Regions from separate parts of the Paenibacillus sp. 2TAB19 genome, predicted to be linked through region 1. Evidence: predicted binding sites of a transcription regulator. Region 1 holds the regulator's gene; the other holds the start of a gene.

The links. Region 1 encodes NrdR, which represses ribonucleotide reductase genes. Its sites were predicted from a motif close to AACACNATATATNGTGTT; they were not measured.
Region 2: a site for NrdR is predicted at 5,471-5,488, ahead of AB4Z33_RS06570 (adenosylcobalamin-dependent ribonucleoside-diphosphate reductase). Genes of this name have one in related genera too.

What each region holds. Positions count from the first base shown of each region.
Region 1 is NZ_JBFRGE010000037.1:46,657-54,506, reverse strand. Features, by position in the region: gene AB4Z33_RS17670 (ABC transporter substrate-binding protein) at 1-446, opposite strand, end outside; gene AB4Z33_RS17665 (AraC family transcriptional regulator) at 849-1,739, shown strand; gene AB4Z33_RS17660 (S-layer homology domain-containing protein) at 1,986-2,630, opposite strand; gene AB4Z33_RS17655 (hypothetical protein) at 2,754-3,140, opposite strand; tRNA gene AB4Z33_RS17650 (tRNA-Ala) at 3,727-3,802, opposite strand; gene nrdR (transcriptional regulator NrdR) at 3,846-4,340, opposite strand; gene AB4Z33_RS17640 (small, acid-soluble spore protein, alpha/beta type) at 4,485-4,706, shown strand; gene AB4Z33_RS17635 (lytic transglycosylase domain-containing protein) at 4,796-5,362, opposite strand; gene coaE (dephospho-CoA kinase) at 5,359-5,955, opposite strand; gene AB4Z33_RS17625 (MntP/YtaF family protein) at 5,972-6,697, opposite strand; gene mutM (DNA-formamidopyrimidine glycosylase) at 6,874-7,710, opposite strand; gene polA (DNA polymerase I) at 7,759-7,850, opposite strand, start outside.
Region 2 is NZ_JBFRGE010000010.1:16,069-23,918, forward strand. Features, by position in the region: gene AB4Z33_RS06555 (MFS transporter) at 1-1,106, shown strand, start outside; gene AB4Z33_RS06560 (pirin family protein) at 1,298-2,014, shown strand; gene AB4Z33_RS06565 (diphthine--ammonia ligase) at 2,048-2,734, shown strand; gene AB4Z33_RS06570 (adenosylcobalamin-dependent ribonucleoside-diphosphate reductase) at 2,872-5,406, opposite strand; gene AB4Z33_RS06575 (DEAD/DEAH box helicase) at 5,689-7,545, shown strand; gene AB4Z33_RS06580 (YqhG family protein) at 7,542-7,850, shown strand, end outside.

The sequences.
Region 1 (7,850 bases):
AGGATTTCATTGGCAGCCGCATAGGCAACGGGTTTGCCTTTGTATGTGTAGGCCAAGCTATCCAGCGGCTTGCTGTCGCTTCCCTCGTACATAGCGCTTACGTCGTTCAGCATGCCTTGGGAGGACCATTGGATAACGCCGTCTTCCCGCATCATTCCCGTATCCGGCAGTTGCTTTGCCGTTGCAAGCGTATTCAATTTGGTCATGTAGTTCTCCCATGGAATGGCTTGCACTTCCACTTCGATTCTGTCTTGGGTAGCGTTAAACTTGTCAGCTACTTCTTGCGTTTTGCTTCCCTCTTCTGCGCTTCCCCACATCGAGTAAATAATTTTGACTTTCTCATTCTTGGAAGTCGTTTTTGTATCGTCGTTGTTGCTGCAGCCAATGACCCCGAATACCAATGCAGCCGAGAGCAGACCTACACCAAGTCTCTTTCCTGCTTTCATTGCCTCGTTCCCCCTTCATCATTTGAAATAACATTTATGTCTAACCGTTTGACCCGACTCCTTGGACATCCCAAGTTGATAAGTTAAACGTTTAGCATCAACATAACTGCCCTATCCTCAGGCTGTGTCCGTTATACCAGGACACTTTTTTCGGAAAGCGCTTTAATTGAATTGTGACATGAAATATCTTCAAAAAAAACAACATTTTTCAACCTGATTTTTAATATTTACAACCTTAGCAAGACTGCCTCGGAATTTCGATGCACTCCACGGATCACTCCACCGATTTCCCGATACCGGACGATCTGCAGGAAACTCTTTATTTAAACGATGAGTATGTTGTATCATAAAAATAACAACATTTTCTAGATTTATATTCACTTTACATTGGGAGGAACGAGTGTGGATTCTGCGATTCTTCACTTTATCTCGCCGCCGATTCCCTATTTCGTAGATTGCGGATATGCCCATTACGGGGTAGGAGATACCCATATCGACCGGAACTGCATCAGAGTATTCGATCTGATTGTCGTCCGCAAAGGGGTTCTCCCGATCGGCGAGAACGGCCATACCTGGGAAATCAATGAGGGAGAAGGACTCATTCTTCTTCCTGACGGACACCATTACGGCAGCGCCCCCTGCAAGGTAGACACAGAAATCATCTGGATTCATTTTCAAACCTTCGGCAGCTGGCAGATGTGCGGTGACATGGACGAATGTCTCGGTAACCAGCTGAAATTGATCGAGGAACACAAAAATTTAGCGTATCTCAACCATGCCGATGTCTGCTCTATCTTCATTCCGAAGCATATGAAGCTGTCGACGAAGGCCATGGAGGCGCTGGAGACCTTCTTCCAGCAGGAGCACGAGCCGCAGTCGCTTCGAAACTGGAGGCGACAAGCTTCCTTTCAGTTGTTCCTGCAGCACCTGGATCGCGATCTCGCTTCCCCCACGAACGTCACCGCGATTCAGCTCGCCGAGCGGATCGAGTTGTTCATCCGCCAGAACTATGCCAGCGAAATCACGAATTCGGTGCTGCAAAAGAAGATGAACTATCATCCCAATTACCTGGCTAAGGTGATGCTCAAAGTGTACGGTATGACTCCCATGACCTTTCTCCTGTATTACCGGCTCGAACAGTCCAAGCGGCTGCTATTGCAAACTTCCTGGTCTATTGCCCGAATCGCAGATGAGGTCGGCTTCCATCATATCTCGCATTATTCTACCTCCTTCTCCAAGAAAGAAGGCCTCTCTCCCTCGGGCTTCCGCAGCAAATTCGCCAAGGAGCGCTGACCTCTGCTGACGCAGCTTAGTCGACGAGAACTTTAGCTTGATACAGACAAAGCCTGCCTGAGCATATATTTCTCTGCTCAAGCAGGCTTTGCTTATATCTTTTCTATTCAATTGCTCCTAATGCTTAGAGCAGTCTGATGAATACGACAAGCTGACAAATTCCTTCGTCGTCGGCAGCTTCTCAAGTGCAATGACCGCCGCCAGCATACTCGCCATTTCCTCTCGGGATAGCGGCTGATCGGGGCCTCAAGCTTCCGCTTCCACAAAGTCTAATAGTCCATGCTCCTTGGCTATCGCTACCCCGTCGAAATACCACGCGCTTTGCTTTACATCCTCGTATGGCGCTGTGCTGCTTGCAGCTGTACCGCGTCCAAGCGCTCTGACGAGCATAGCGGTGAACTCCGCTCTGGTCATGGATTGATTTGGCGCGTACTGTCCTCCGCCAATACCGGCTACTAATCCTTTCGCCGCTGCAAGCTCGACGAACGATTTGCCCCAATGCTTCTGCACATCGGTGAAGCTCACCGCATTGTCTGCTACAACGTATATGCTGTTGGTGTACGAGCTAATCATCGCGTACCATACGCCATTGATTTGCACCTTCTTCGCTGCAACAAACTCAAGCTTCTTCGATGTTTCATTATAGCGGAACGCACCCCATTGCTCCGGCATGTCAGACATATTCTTCGGCATCGGAATTACTCTGGTCAGCGCTTGGCTGAACCTATCTGCCGTTCCAATGGTTTCGTTTGTCTTGGTATTGATGATTTCAATGCTGAAATCCACAATCGCGCCCCTCGCTTTGCCGTTCGGCAAACCGTTTGCGAACGCCGCTTGAATGTCCTTAACACCGGACTTGTCAGTCAGTGTGATCTTGAAGCTGATATCCACGGCTGTAAGGTTATTAGCGGCAAGTAAATCCTTAAGACCCGGTATAAGCGATGCCAGATTGACTGGTACCTGATAACTGCCGTAGGGAGTCTTTATCTCTATGACGAAGATTTCGTTTTTACGCTACCAGCTGGATAATACTTTTGCCGGAATAGTCACAAAAGCTACGCCTTCCTTAGGCTTTACCTCCAACGTAACGGAAGGCTTCGACGCGTCGATAGTCGACGAATCGAGCGGTTGCCCGTTCAAGTCGATTAGAGGCGAGCCGTTTGACGTTGAGGCGTTTGGCGTTACTGTATTGATATTATTGATTGTGATAATCTCGACCGCTCCGTTGCCGGCTTGATCCTCCGTGTATACTGTATAGACTCCGTTTGAAGTTATGTCAAAGCTGTCTCCAGTCAACAGCGTACCGACGCTTGCAAAAAAGTCTTCTGTCCGCGCACCATTCGTCCACTTCATTTTCACAATATCGCTACCCGTTCCGTCGGTTGCCACTGTTATCTTCACCGATCCCTTGGTCGGCGATGCGCTGAATTGCCTCTTTTCCTGAGCTGACGGGAGAGTTAGCTAAAGGCTTTTTACCTTATTGGAGCCAAGGGGGATATGACTCGCTCTAGCTCGTCTTTTCATTATGGGATGTCCGAATCTTGATTAAATGGCTCACGAGGCTTAGTCGACGAGGACTTTTAGCGGTAGATTCAGACGCCGTGCTCCTCCGCATTCGCTCCGTCCGCGCGGGCTGAACCTCGGGGTTCGCCCCCTTTTTGGCTCTACCAAACAATAAAAAAACCACTTCGGATGAAGTGGTTGAATTTATTGTTTGGTGGAGCCAAGGGGGATACGACTCGCTTGGCTCGTCTATCCAACATGGGATGTCCGAATCTTGATTGAATGGCTGTCGAGGCTTAGTCGACGAGGACTTTTAGCGGTGGATTCAGACGCCGTGCTCCTGCACTTGATGTAATTGCTTCGAAGCATTATCAACCGCTCCGTCCGCGCGGGCGAACCCCAATCTAGGGGTTCATCTCCCMTTGGCTAACCATCATAATAAACAGAAAACCACGTCCGGTGGACGTGGTTGATTTGTTTATTATGGTGGAGCCAAGGGGGATCGAACCCCTGACCTCTTGCATGCCATGCAAGCGCTCTCCCAGCTGAGCTATGGCCCCAAATGACGACAAAGATGATGATAGCATGATGTCGCCAAAATTGTCAATCTATATCTCTTAAGCTGTTCAGTGGGCTGTTCAAAGGGTGCTTGGACAACAGGTTGTTAAGCTCTTTCATGAACATATCGATGTCCTTGAACTGGCGGTACACGGACGCGAAGCGAACGTACGCCACCTCGTCTACAGGGTAGAGCTGGCTCATGACGATCTCGCCGATATCACGGCTCTCTACCTCGGCCAGTGCCGTCGTGCGGAGCTCCTTCTCGACCTCTGAGACAATAACCTCGAGGCGCTCGACTGGAACGGGACGCTTCTCGCAGGCGCGGATAAGTCCGCGCAATATTTTGTCGCGGCTGAATTCCTCGCGGCTGCCGCCTTTTTTGATGACGATAAGCGGTGTTTCCTCAATCATTTCGAACGTCGTAAAGCGGCGGTTGCACTTCTCGCACTCGCGGCGGCGGCGGATCGATTTGTTCTCGTTAGCCGGACGTGAATCTAACACTTTCGTACCTGCGTAATCGCAATAGGGGCACTTCATTGGATTGTTTCCCTCCATTCATCCTGATGCTTTATTTATCATACCGATATCGACTTTAGCTTAAGTTATTCCCATACCTTACCTGTAATGAACTCTAGAATAACGCACATAATACAGTTACCAACCGCAAGGAGGTGAACATACATGAGCGCAAACAGCAGCAACAGCAACCAATTGCTTGTACYACAAGCCACTGCAGCATTGGACCAACTGAAATATGAGGTGGCACAAGAGCTGGGTATTGCCATTCCGCAAGACGGATATTATGGAAACATGGCAACCCGTGACGCAGGCTCGATCGGTGGTTCCATTACTCGTCGCCTGGTGCAAATCGCCGAGCAATCTCTTGCCGGCCAATACAAATAATGATTCATTAAGTTTGTATGAATAACAGAAGCCTTGGGAAGCTCGTCCATGAAGCGGCGAGCCTCTCAAGGCTCATCTTATGTTCTAAGTTAAAAGTCAGGGTACAATTCCTTGTACTTATTATAATAATAAATGACGCGTTGTACATAGTGGCGGGTCTCGCCGTACGGAATTTGCTTCACCGTATCCAGCTTTCCATCCCACTCTCCCGTATTCAGCCATTCACTGACTCTCGTCGGTCCGGCATTATATGCGGCAATTGCAGCGATGGAGTTCTGATCGAACCTTTGATGCAAGGAGCTTAAATACCATGACCCAAGCTCTATGCTAACATCCGCGCGATGCTTGAGCATGTCCTCCGTCACTTCGGTGAATCCTGCCCTCCGAACAACATCCTTAGCCGTATTCGGCATCATCTGCATTAACCCAACAGCGCCTTTATCCGACTGACTGCTTGTTTTGTAATTGGATTCCGTTCGAATAACGGCAGCTACCAAATGAGGCTCCAATCCGTAGTTCGAGGCGCTTGCACGAATATCGTCCTTATAATACACGGGATACATATACTCGCCAAGCCAGTCCGACTTCAAGAAAAGGATAGCGATAAATCCTAGCAATAATACGAGCACAACTCGTTTGCGCAAAAGTACCTTCATAATATTCCCTGACTGCGCCAAAAATCATCGATCTGGCGTTCCGTTTCTGCTAGCGGACCGCTATTGTCGATCACCCAATCTGCGCGTCTTCGCTTCTCTTCAATATCCATCTGCAGCGATATTCGCCGCTTCGCTTCCGTCTCATCCATCTGATTACGCCCCATTAACCGCGTAAGTTGAATCGTCTCAGGTACATAAACGACCATTATACCTTCATATAATGCTTGCTGATTCGTCTCGTATAGCAACGGGACGTCGGCAACAACAAGTGCCCCCGGATTCTGCTCGGCATATGTATGTATTCTGTGCTGCATGCGCTGTCTAATCGCGGGATGCGTGATCGACTCGAGCTTCGCTAACGACGCCTTGTCCTGGAACACAATTGCGCCAAGCGCGGAACGATCCAAGGAGCCGTCCGCCTGAAGTACAGCTTGTCCGAAAGAAGAGGCGATCGCCTCAAGTGCCGGCTCTCCCGGCTGAACAACCTCTCTTGCTACTTGATCGGCATCGACCAGCAGCGCGCCGCGGTGGGCGAGCAGCTGAGCGATGGTGCTTTTGCCGCTGGCTATACCGCCGGTTAATCCGATTATCATTCCATTCACCTCGAAGTTATAACAGCTTCATAATACCCATGATGATCAATAATATCCCTGGAAGGAAGGACAGCGTCTGCATCCCGCGCCAATTCGAGCATTGGAACCCAAACCGGATTCCCCCAAGGAGAAAAATAGCGCTGAATGCAGCGATAATAAGCGCCGTCATTAGAGCAGGCAAACCTATCATCGCGGCGCCAAGCCCTGCGCCGAAAGCATCAAGCGACAAAGCGACACCGAGCATAACGGCCTCCGAGGCCGAGATCGTACCCGACTTATCGACGTCGGCGACCTGTGGCGTACGCAGGATCTGGATGACGAGGCCGAGCCGTTTAAGCTCCACCATCACTACGAGCGCTGTGTTGGAAGCGAGAATACGCTCCGTTGCAGAAGCGGAAGACGTTTCCACAGCCTTATGCTCGATAGTTGCCGCCACTTCCTCCGCATCGGCTGTAGCGCTCTGATCGTCGCGCCCGCGCCTTAATTGGAACAAGGCGAAACCGCCAATCACGATGAGCACGCATGCGCCGATCAAGCGAGCGGCGAACTCGGATAAGTAACCCGACAGCCAGCTTCCTACTTGCATCGATAGCCAAATAATAAGTCCAGAGCAGCAGGCAATAATAAAAACCGATAAAAACGGAATTTTGATTCGCCTCAGCCCGTACGTAACTCCAACGCCAAAACCATCCAAGCTAACTGCAAAAGCGATCACTAACAGTGGAGCCAAATGCGCGAACAACGAATTCCCTCCCCGCATCGCGACTGCCCGGTATTAGCGGCCTATGTCTAGGACAGAAGCCGTTGATACGGGCGATCGCCTATGTTCTCTTAACAAGAACATCATATGCGGATAGCGGATGACGGTGCATAACTGTAAGCCTAGCCGATTAAGCGGCTTATGATACTTCGGTGCAGCTATTCCTTAGGAACGGGCTGACACTTCTCGCATATATGCGTTCCTCTGCCGCCCAGGACGAACTTCTTGATGGGACGCGAGCATACTTTGCAAGGCTCGTCCTTCCTGCCATATACAGAGAATGAATGCTGGAACATGCCCATCTCGCCTTGCCCGTTCACATAGGATCGGATCGACGAGCCGCCCGCCTCGACAGCGCGTCCAAGCGTTGTGCGAATCGCCTCATGCAGCCGTTTCCACTCCGCAGGCTTCAGCGAATTGGCTGATCGCTCCGGATGAATCCGCGCCAAGAACAGCGCCTCATCGACATAAATATTGCCTAACCCGACGATATGCTCTTGATTCAGCAGAAGCGGCTTAATGCTCATCTTGCGTTTATCCAGCTTATCGCGAAGCGCCTGCAGGGTGAACCCCGGCTCTAACGGCTCGATGCCCAGCTTGTTAAGCGGCGCCATCTCGAAGTGCTGCCCAGGCTCGAATAGATGCATCGTTCCGAACTGACGGACATCCTTATAACGAAGCTCTGTGCCATCGTCAAAATGAAAAATGACATGCGTATGCAACGGAGTCGGCTCATCAGCCCCATTAACGCTATAACGCCCCTCCATACGAAGATGCGATACGAGCACCAGACCGTCGAGCATGATTAGCAGAAACTTCCCGCGCCTTTCTACGGTTTGAATCGTATGTCCAGCTAAAGCGGCAGCGAACTGCTCCGGCTCAACAGGACGTTGTATAATACGCGGCAGCTTAACGGTTACGGATTGAATACGTTTGCCCGCGACTAGATCGATCAATGTACGTCTTACGGTTTCTACTTCCGGCAATTCCGGCATTTGTCCTCACCTCGCCATCTATTATAACGCAAATAGAGAGCTAGCGGGTTACTTTGCCTCATACCAATTGACACCGAAACTGACATCTGCTTTCAGCGGAACATGCAGCTGCAGCGCGCCGGACATCACTTCCGGAACAA
Region 2 (7,850 bases), on a different contig from region 1:
TCTCCCGTGCATGCCAAGGTTTCGCGGCTGCGTTGGCCACGCCCGCTGCTCTTGCCTTGCTGTCGGCCAGCTTCGTAGAGGCGAAGGAACGTTCGAGAGCGATCGCGATGTACAGCGCGGTATCGGCTGCCGGCGGCAGTGTCGGCCTCATCCTCGGCGGATTTTTTACCGATTTCATTTCTTGGCGCGTAGGGATGTTTATTAATGTACCCATTGGATTGGCATTGGTGTATCTGGTACAGAAGTTTATTCAAAAAACAGATTCGAGAGCCGGGCGTTTCGATCTCTGGGGAGCGTTGACGTCCGTAATCGGCATGACTTCGTTAGTTTACGGCTTAGTTCAAGCTGCCGATCATGGCTGGAATGGGCTTGAAACGTGGACTTGGCTTGCAGCGGGGATTGTTTTTTTGACTGCATTCGTTCTAATCGAAGCCAGAGCGGCAGAGCCGATCGTCCCGCTCCGATTGTTCGCGAACCGTCAGCGGTCCGGTGCTTATCTTGGAAGGTTCTTGGTCGTGTGCGGCAATTTTTCGCTCTTTTTCTTTATCCCGCAATATTTGCAAAACGTCCTCGGCTTCAGTTCGTTCGAAGCAGGCTTAGCTTTCCTGCCGTTTACGGGAGCCCAATTCGGGATGATGTACCTGATACCTGGGTTGGTGCAACGTTTCGGGAATCGAAATGTGTTGACGGCCGGCATGCTATTAGTCATCATAGGCACGCTATGGACGAGCCAAATCGTCTCGTTGCAAGCTCATTTCTTTCCGCTGATGTTCATTCTATTGGCCGTCATGGGCATAGGCTCCGGCATGGTATTCCAACCGCTCACCTTTATGGGACTCTCGGATGTCGAACCTAAAGATAGCGGTGCAGCTTCGGGTTTGATCAATGTCGCGCATCAAAGCGGTTCCTCGTTTGGTTTGGCTGTGCTCATAACCGTATTTAACGCAGCGGGCTATGCGGATCAGCCATCGAAGCTGCAATTCGCCCACGCCGTATCGCACTCCATATCGGGATCGGCAGCTTTTGTCGCAGCGGGCCTTGTCGTGTCGCTGCTTTGTTTTCTGCCGGTACGCAACAGGTTTCAACGACACGTCCGCTCTGAATAAGAGCAGACCCTTTCGGATTGGAAATAGACTGCTCACCTCGGATGCGGCAGATCGGATATGTGCACTTCCCAACAGCTGCTTCTGTGATCATAATAAAGAGAACGACAAGCAAGAACGATTGCGAATACAGACTATTGGTATAAGGAGTCCAAAATATGCTGCGAATCCTTCGATCAAATGAGACGCCGGTAGTGGGAAGAGATCCTTTCAAGCTGCGCATGATTCGTCCCGGCCGAATCTTCCAGAAAAAGGGAGTTGATCTGGCATTCGGTCCCCTTGGCCGTATCGATCACGCTTTTCTTGACACAGGAACGGTCGTTGGCATGCATGAGCACCGCAATGATGAGATATTCAGTTACATGTGGCATGGGACAATGGTTCATGAAGATTCATCGAATATCAAAACAGCTAACTCACCTATGAAGCTCATGATGATGAACGCAGGCAGCAGTTTCTTTCATCAAGAATCGGTGCCCAGCGGACAGGTAGAAATGCTTCAAATTTTCATCCGCCCCGAGAAAAAAGACTTAAATCCGGCCATCCAATTCTATGACCGTCCCGTGTCATTCGCCAATGGCGAATGGAACCTATTAGCCGGACCACAGGAGTTAAATGCGCCGCTAACGATTCGACAACGAGTGGCCGTTTATGACATACATGCGAAGGCTGGCCGGGAAATCAACATTCCTTCTGTACCAGGAATGACGGCCTGGGTGTATGTAATGGATGGAAACGTGACCGTAGATGAAGCTGAACTATTTAAGGGCGACGCGATCTCCGACTCGAAAGCAGCGCTGCCAACTTTTCGATCGACTAACGATACGACACTGGTAGCTTTTTTGGTCGATATGGACGCACCGGCTACCTTGTCGGGATGGTTTAGCGGTTTAGGCGAGGGCTACGAATAATTAAGAATAATATTAACTAGGAGCACGATAAGAATGGACACAATAGTCAACTGGAAAAATGGCGCGCATGGCCATACATTTATAGCTTCTTTTAGCGGTGGCAAGGATAGCATGCTGGCTCTGTATAAATCTATGAAAGTTGGGGAACCGCTCGGACTCATCGTCATGCTGGAGGAAGAAGGAAAACGTTCCAGATCCCACGGCATGCCTCCCGAGCTTATCCGCGCCCAAGCTGAATCTATCGGCTTGCCCGTTTATACGGCGGCTGCAAGTTGGGATGACTATGAATCCGTGTTTATAGGCCTATTGGAACAAGCGAAGCGCCAAGGCGCAGAAGTGTTAGTAACAGGGGACTTGGATATGCCTGTTGATGGCTGTTGGCATGACAAGGTTACTCGAAATGCCGGTTTAAAGCTTGCAATGCCGCTATGGGAGATGGACCATTATGAAGCTGTCACCGAGTTTGTAAATCTAGGATTCGTTTCCATCCTAGTCACTGTAAATTTATCGTTAGGGATGCGGGAGGAAGATTTGGGGCAAACGCTCACTCACGAATACATAAAAGAACTGCAAGCTCGAGGGATTGACCCGTGTGGAGAAGGCGGCGAGTTTCATACTACCGTAATCAATGGCCCGCTCTTTAAACAGCCTATTCCTGTTCAAAGATTCAGTATTGTTAAGCACGGGGATTATGCCTTTTTGCCTTTGGAGCTGCTATGATTCATTGAACTTTTCGTTTTGTATGGAATAGATCTCAAAATAAAGAAATCCAACTAATGTTAAATTAACATCAGTTGGATTTCTTTGTTTTATCAACTCTCATCATTCATTTGTATTTTTACGTTCCAGTCATATACCTAGTTACACTTGCTGTATCCACACGTACTACACTGTTTGCAGCCCTCGATATTAATAAGCGTCGCCGAGCCGCAAGACGGACACAAATCAATGGATGTCTTTGCTCCACGCTCATCATATGGAGCAGCTTGTATAGCCGGAGCTGCCGGAATTTCTACAGTTGCGGTATACTCCTCAGCGCCCTCCGTATGAATCTCCAACGCCTTCGCAACCGCATCTGCAATCGACTCCACCCGATTCACGCCGAAACCGATTGCACCCGATCCACCGATCCCTTTCAAATGCTTTATGAGCAGTTTCGATTTATTTCCATGATCGCCATAACGCAAGAACAGCGAGCAGACGCGGCCTAACGCTTCGGCCATTGCGAATACGTCCGAACCTGCCTTGCCGACATTTAAGAATATTTCAGCCGGCGAACCATTCAAGTCGTTGATCGTAATATAAGCCATACCGAAAGGCGTGTTGACCTTATAGGTAGCACCTTTCAACATTTGAGGACGGCGTTTGTACTCTTTATCGAGTACTTGCTCCGTTTTGATTGATTGCGGTTCTACGATCTGAGGTTCAACAACTGCTTCCGTAATCGTCGAATCCTCCTTCTTCGTTGACAGCACCTGCACATCGCGGCTGCCGTCGCGGTAGATCGTTACGCCTTTGCAACCTAGCTCGAACGCTAGCTCATACAGCCGCGCGGTCTCTTCCACGGTGAAGTCAGCGGGGCAATTCGCCGTCTTCGAGATCGAGCTGTCCACCCATCGCTGTATCGCGGCTTGTACGCGAATATGATCCTCCGCCGACAAGCTCATCGACGTTACAAAATAATCGGGAAGCTCCTCACCCGGGTGCTCCTCTTTCCAATGCGCAGCAATCGGCACATATTGCTTGTCATGACCAAGCCGGCTTTGCCGGTAGTATTCGAATGCAAAGTACGGTTCAATCCCCGTCGAAGTGCCGACCATCGTTCCCGTGCTGCCCGTCGGCGCTTGCGTGATAACCGTCACATTTCTCATTCCGTTATCCTTAATCGCTTGACCAACCTCAGGGAACTGTTCGGTCATATTGCGCATAAATCCGCTTTGCAGGAAGGGCTCCGTCTCGAAAGCCTGGAACGATCCCTTCTCTCCCGCAATGTCTGCTGATGCCAAATAAGACTCTCTCGCTATAAAACCATACAGCCTATCAAGAAATTGAAGCGATTCTGGACTTCCATAGCGAATTCGCAGCTTAATCATCAATTCCGCAAGCCCCATTGTCCCAAGCCCTATACGACGCTCCAGCTTCTGATTCTTTTCATTTTCCTCAAAATGATACGGCGTCGTATCGATCACATTATCCAGAAAACGAACCGACCATCGCGTCACCTTGGCCAGCTCATCCCACGCAACATCATCTTTCTCTTCATCATAAAATCTCGACAAATTGATTGCCGACAGGTTACACACTCCCCATGCAGGAAGCCCTTGTTCCGCGCAAGGATTCGTACTAATAATCGGATTGAAATACCAGCTGTTCGACATTTGGTTGTAATACTCCATGAAGACGATGCCGGGCTCTGCCGACTTCCAAGCCGATTCGATGATTGTCTGCCATATATCGCGCGCGCGAACTGTTTTATAATGAATAACCTTCTTGCCCATTCTGCGCCACGCCTCAAGATCGCCATTCCATAGCTCGTCGTAGCCTTCTTCCTTCGTGTCCGGAAAAACAAGCTCCCAATCGAGGTCTTCCTTAACCGCATGCATGAACGCATTACTGACGCAGACGGACAGATTGGCATTCGTCACCTGCCCCATTGTCTGCTTGACCGTAATGAACTCCATCACATCAGGATGCCAGTCGTTGATCATAATCATTAAGGCTCCTCTTCTTGAACCGCCCTGCTCAATCAACCCCGTCGTATAACTGAACAGACCTCCCCAAGAGACTGCCCCGCTGGATGAGCCATTAACGCCTGCGACGATCGAACGGCGCGGACGGAGCGAGGATAGATTCATGCCGACACCGCCGCCGCGGGCCATAATTTCCGTCATTTCCGTGAGCGAGTTCATAATGCCGCCCCTGCTATCCTTCGGCGATGGGATGACATAACAATTGAATAAAGTCAGCTCCTCGCTCGCACCAGCCCCTGCCGCAATCCTACCTCCAGGCACAAGCTTCCAATCGTCTAAAATATATCGAAATCGCTCCTGCCACTCCTTGCGTATATCTTCTGTCAGCTCCGCCGAAGCCATTGCTTTCGCTAGACGTTCCCACATTTCCTCCGGTGTTCGCTCMATCGTAAGCGACAGCTTCTCGGTTGTCGTATCGACCACATCGCCGCTCCGCAGCCGCACCTTGACGCTGCCTCCGCTGCTTGACAACTCCGTAACCTCTCCGACCTCTTTAGTTGGAAACTTCGTATCATCCTTCGTCAAGACGAGCACCGTATCGCCGACCTTGACTTGACTGGAATCGGCTTGCTTCCATGCGTAACGATCCAAAAATATTTTCTCGCTAAGTCCCTCGAGTCTCGTTCCCTGTTCTGTACTCATCTCCGTCACAGTCTCCTCTCAAGCTCCATTCGCTTCGTCTTCCTTACGCTCAAATTCACCGATAATCACAATATATTGTGCCGTAACCTTATTATACTATACTATATGTTGATATACAGCCTTGTTTTCCTCGAATTTCCTACACGAACTCCGCTTACATGACATCTATCTCGCTCAAGCTTGTCCGCACTCTTTTTTATAAGCCATCTTATTAATCTTTGTTGAAAGGGTCATACTAATGACAACTTATGCCTAATCCATTGCGGAAGGGAGCTGATCTCCATGTCATTTACGAACCAGCCACAGATTAGTTCAACCGATACGGGAATCTCTTACGTTACGAAAAAGCTCCATCCGCTAGTCGATCTCCAATACGATCGTTCCTGGTTCGATGAGCTTCAGAACCGCATTGCCAAAGGTGGTCCATGGGACGACTGGACACTCTATCAGCTTGCAATGGAAGCTGAGCAAGCGCGCCGAATTGAAAGCTTCGAACAGTTGCAATGTTTGCGTAGCCTACCCGAATTCGAGCCGATGCCTCATCAGATCAGTACCGCGCGCAAAGTGCTGCACGAGATGGGAGGCAGAGCGATTCTCGCCGACGAGGTCGGCCTTGGCAAAACGATCGAAGCGGGCCTCGTGCTCAAAGAATATATGGTTCGCGGGCTTGTAAAGCGCGCGCTCATTCTCGTACCCGCTTCACTCGTGCTCCAATGGGTGCGGGAGCTGAATCAGAAATTCGGCATTTCTGCTGTAGCGCAGAAACGAGAGCATACCTGGGGTTATGACGTCGTCGTTGCCTCGATCGACACCGCGAAGCGCGACCCGCATCGCGAGCTCGTATTGAACACCGATTATGACCTCATCATTATCGACGAGGCGCACAAGCTCAAGAACAAGAAGACGACCAACTACCAATTCGCGAATCTGCTTCGCAAAAAATATTGTCTGCTGCTGACCGCTACACCTATTCAAAATGATCTCGATGAGCTATTCAATCTCATCACGCTGCTCAAGCCTGGCCAGCTAGGCGGCCAAAGCGACTTCGCAGCCAACTTTGTTGTCGACAAACGTCTTCCGAAAAACGAGGATCAACTGCAAGAAGCGTTGTCCGGCGTCATGATCCGCAATCGGCGCGGCGACGGAGGCATTCATTTTACGAAACGGGTCGTCCGCAACATCCCGCTCTACTTGTCCGAAGACGAGAAAGCGCTGTACGATGCCGTAACCGGCTTCGTTAAGGAGCGCTACGACGAGAGCGGAGGCGATCTGACCAGCATGCTGTCGCTCGTAACTTTGCAGCGTGAAGTATGCAGCAGCCGCGACGCCGTTTTCCTTACGCTTGTTAATTTGTTCAAGAAGACGAGCGAGGATTCGCCGATGCGTCCGAAGATTTGGGAGCTCGTCGAGAAGATCAAGAGCATCAAAGCGAATACGAAAGCAGAGAAGACACTCGAGCTCGTGAAGGCTATGGATGAGAAGGTCATTATTTTCACCGAGTATCGGGCAACGCAAGAGTATTTGCTGCAGTTCTTCCGTGCGCATAATATGATTGCCGTCCCGTATCGAGGCGGTATGAATCGTGGTAAGAAGGATTGGATGATGGATCTGTTCCGCGGCCGCGCACAGGTGCTGATTGCAACGGAGGCCGGCGGCGAAGGCATCAATCTGCAGTTCTGCCACCATATGATTAACTTCGATCTGCCCTGGAATCCGATGCGCGTCGAGCAGCGAATCGGACGGGTGCACCGTCTTGGTCAGACCGAGGATGTGAAAATATATAACTTGTGTACCCAAGGAACGATTGAAGAGCATATCGTGGGCTTGCTCCATGAGAAGATCAATCTATTCGAGCTCGTGATCGGCGAGCTGGATCATATTCTAGAGCGTTTCGAGAAAGGCGACGGCTCCATCGAGCAAAGGCTGGCTCGTATGCTTCTGGAAGCGGGAAATGATCAGGATTTAAAACGCCAGATGAGCGAGCTGGGCAGTTCGCTTAGTCAAATTCGCGGCGAGGTTCAATCAACGGCAACGGCTGGCGAGCCTCTAACTCCTTCACGAACGCAATCGCATTCGCATTCTCATGAGCTGATTATCCACACGGACAAGCTCGGACAAACGGTGGAGGTGCGTCCATGAACGAGAAACAAGTCCATAAGTTCGTCAACCGGTATTTGGAAGCAACGGAATGCTCGATACTGGAAAAGTCGCCGTCTCATTTCACCGTCAAGCTGTCCCCTTTTGCAGACCGCGAACTGACGAACCGTCCCTATTATTGGAGCTTCGTAGATCGGTTAGGTACGGAGCCGGAGACGATGACCTATCTGCTCGTTACCGATAAGCAGAAGTATGACGCGATGGAGAGCGACAAAGCAGCCGCTCCCCCCGCAGAAACAGAAGAGGATCAAGCGGCGAATGCGGCATTAAGCCGCTCCCTCGGGTTC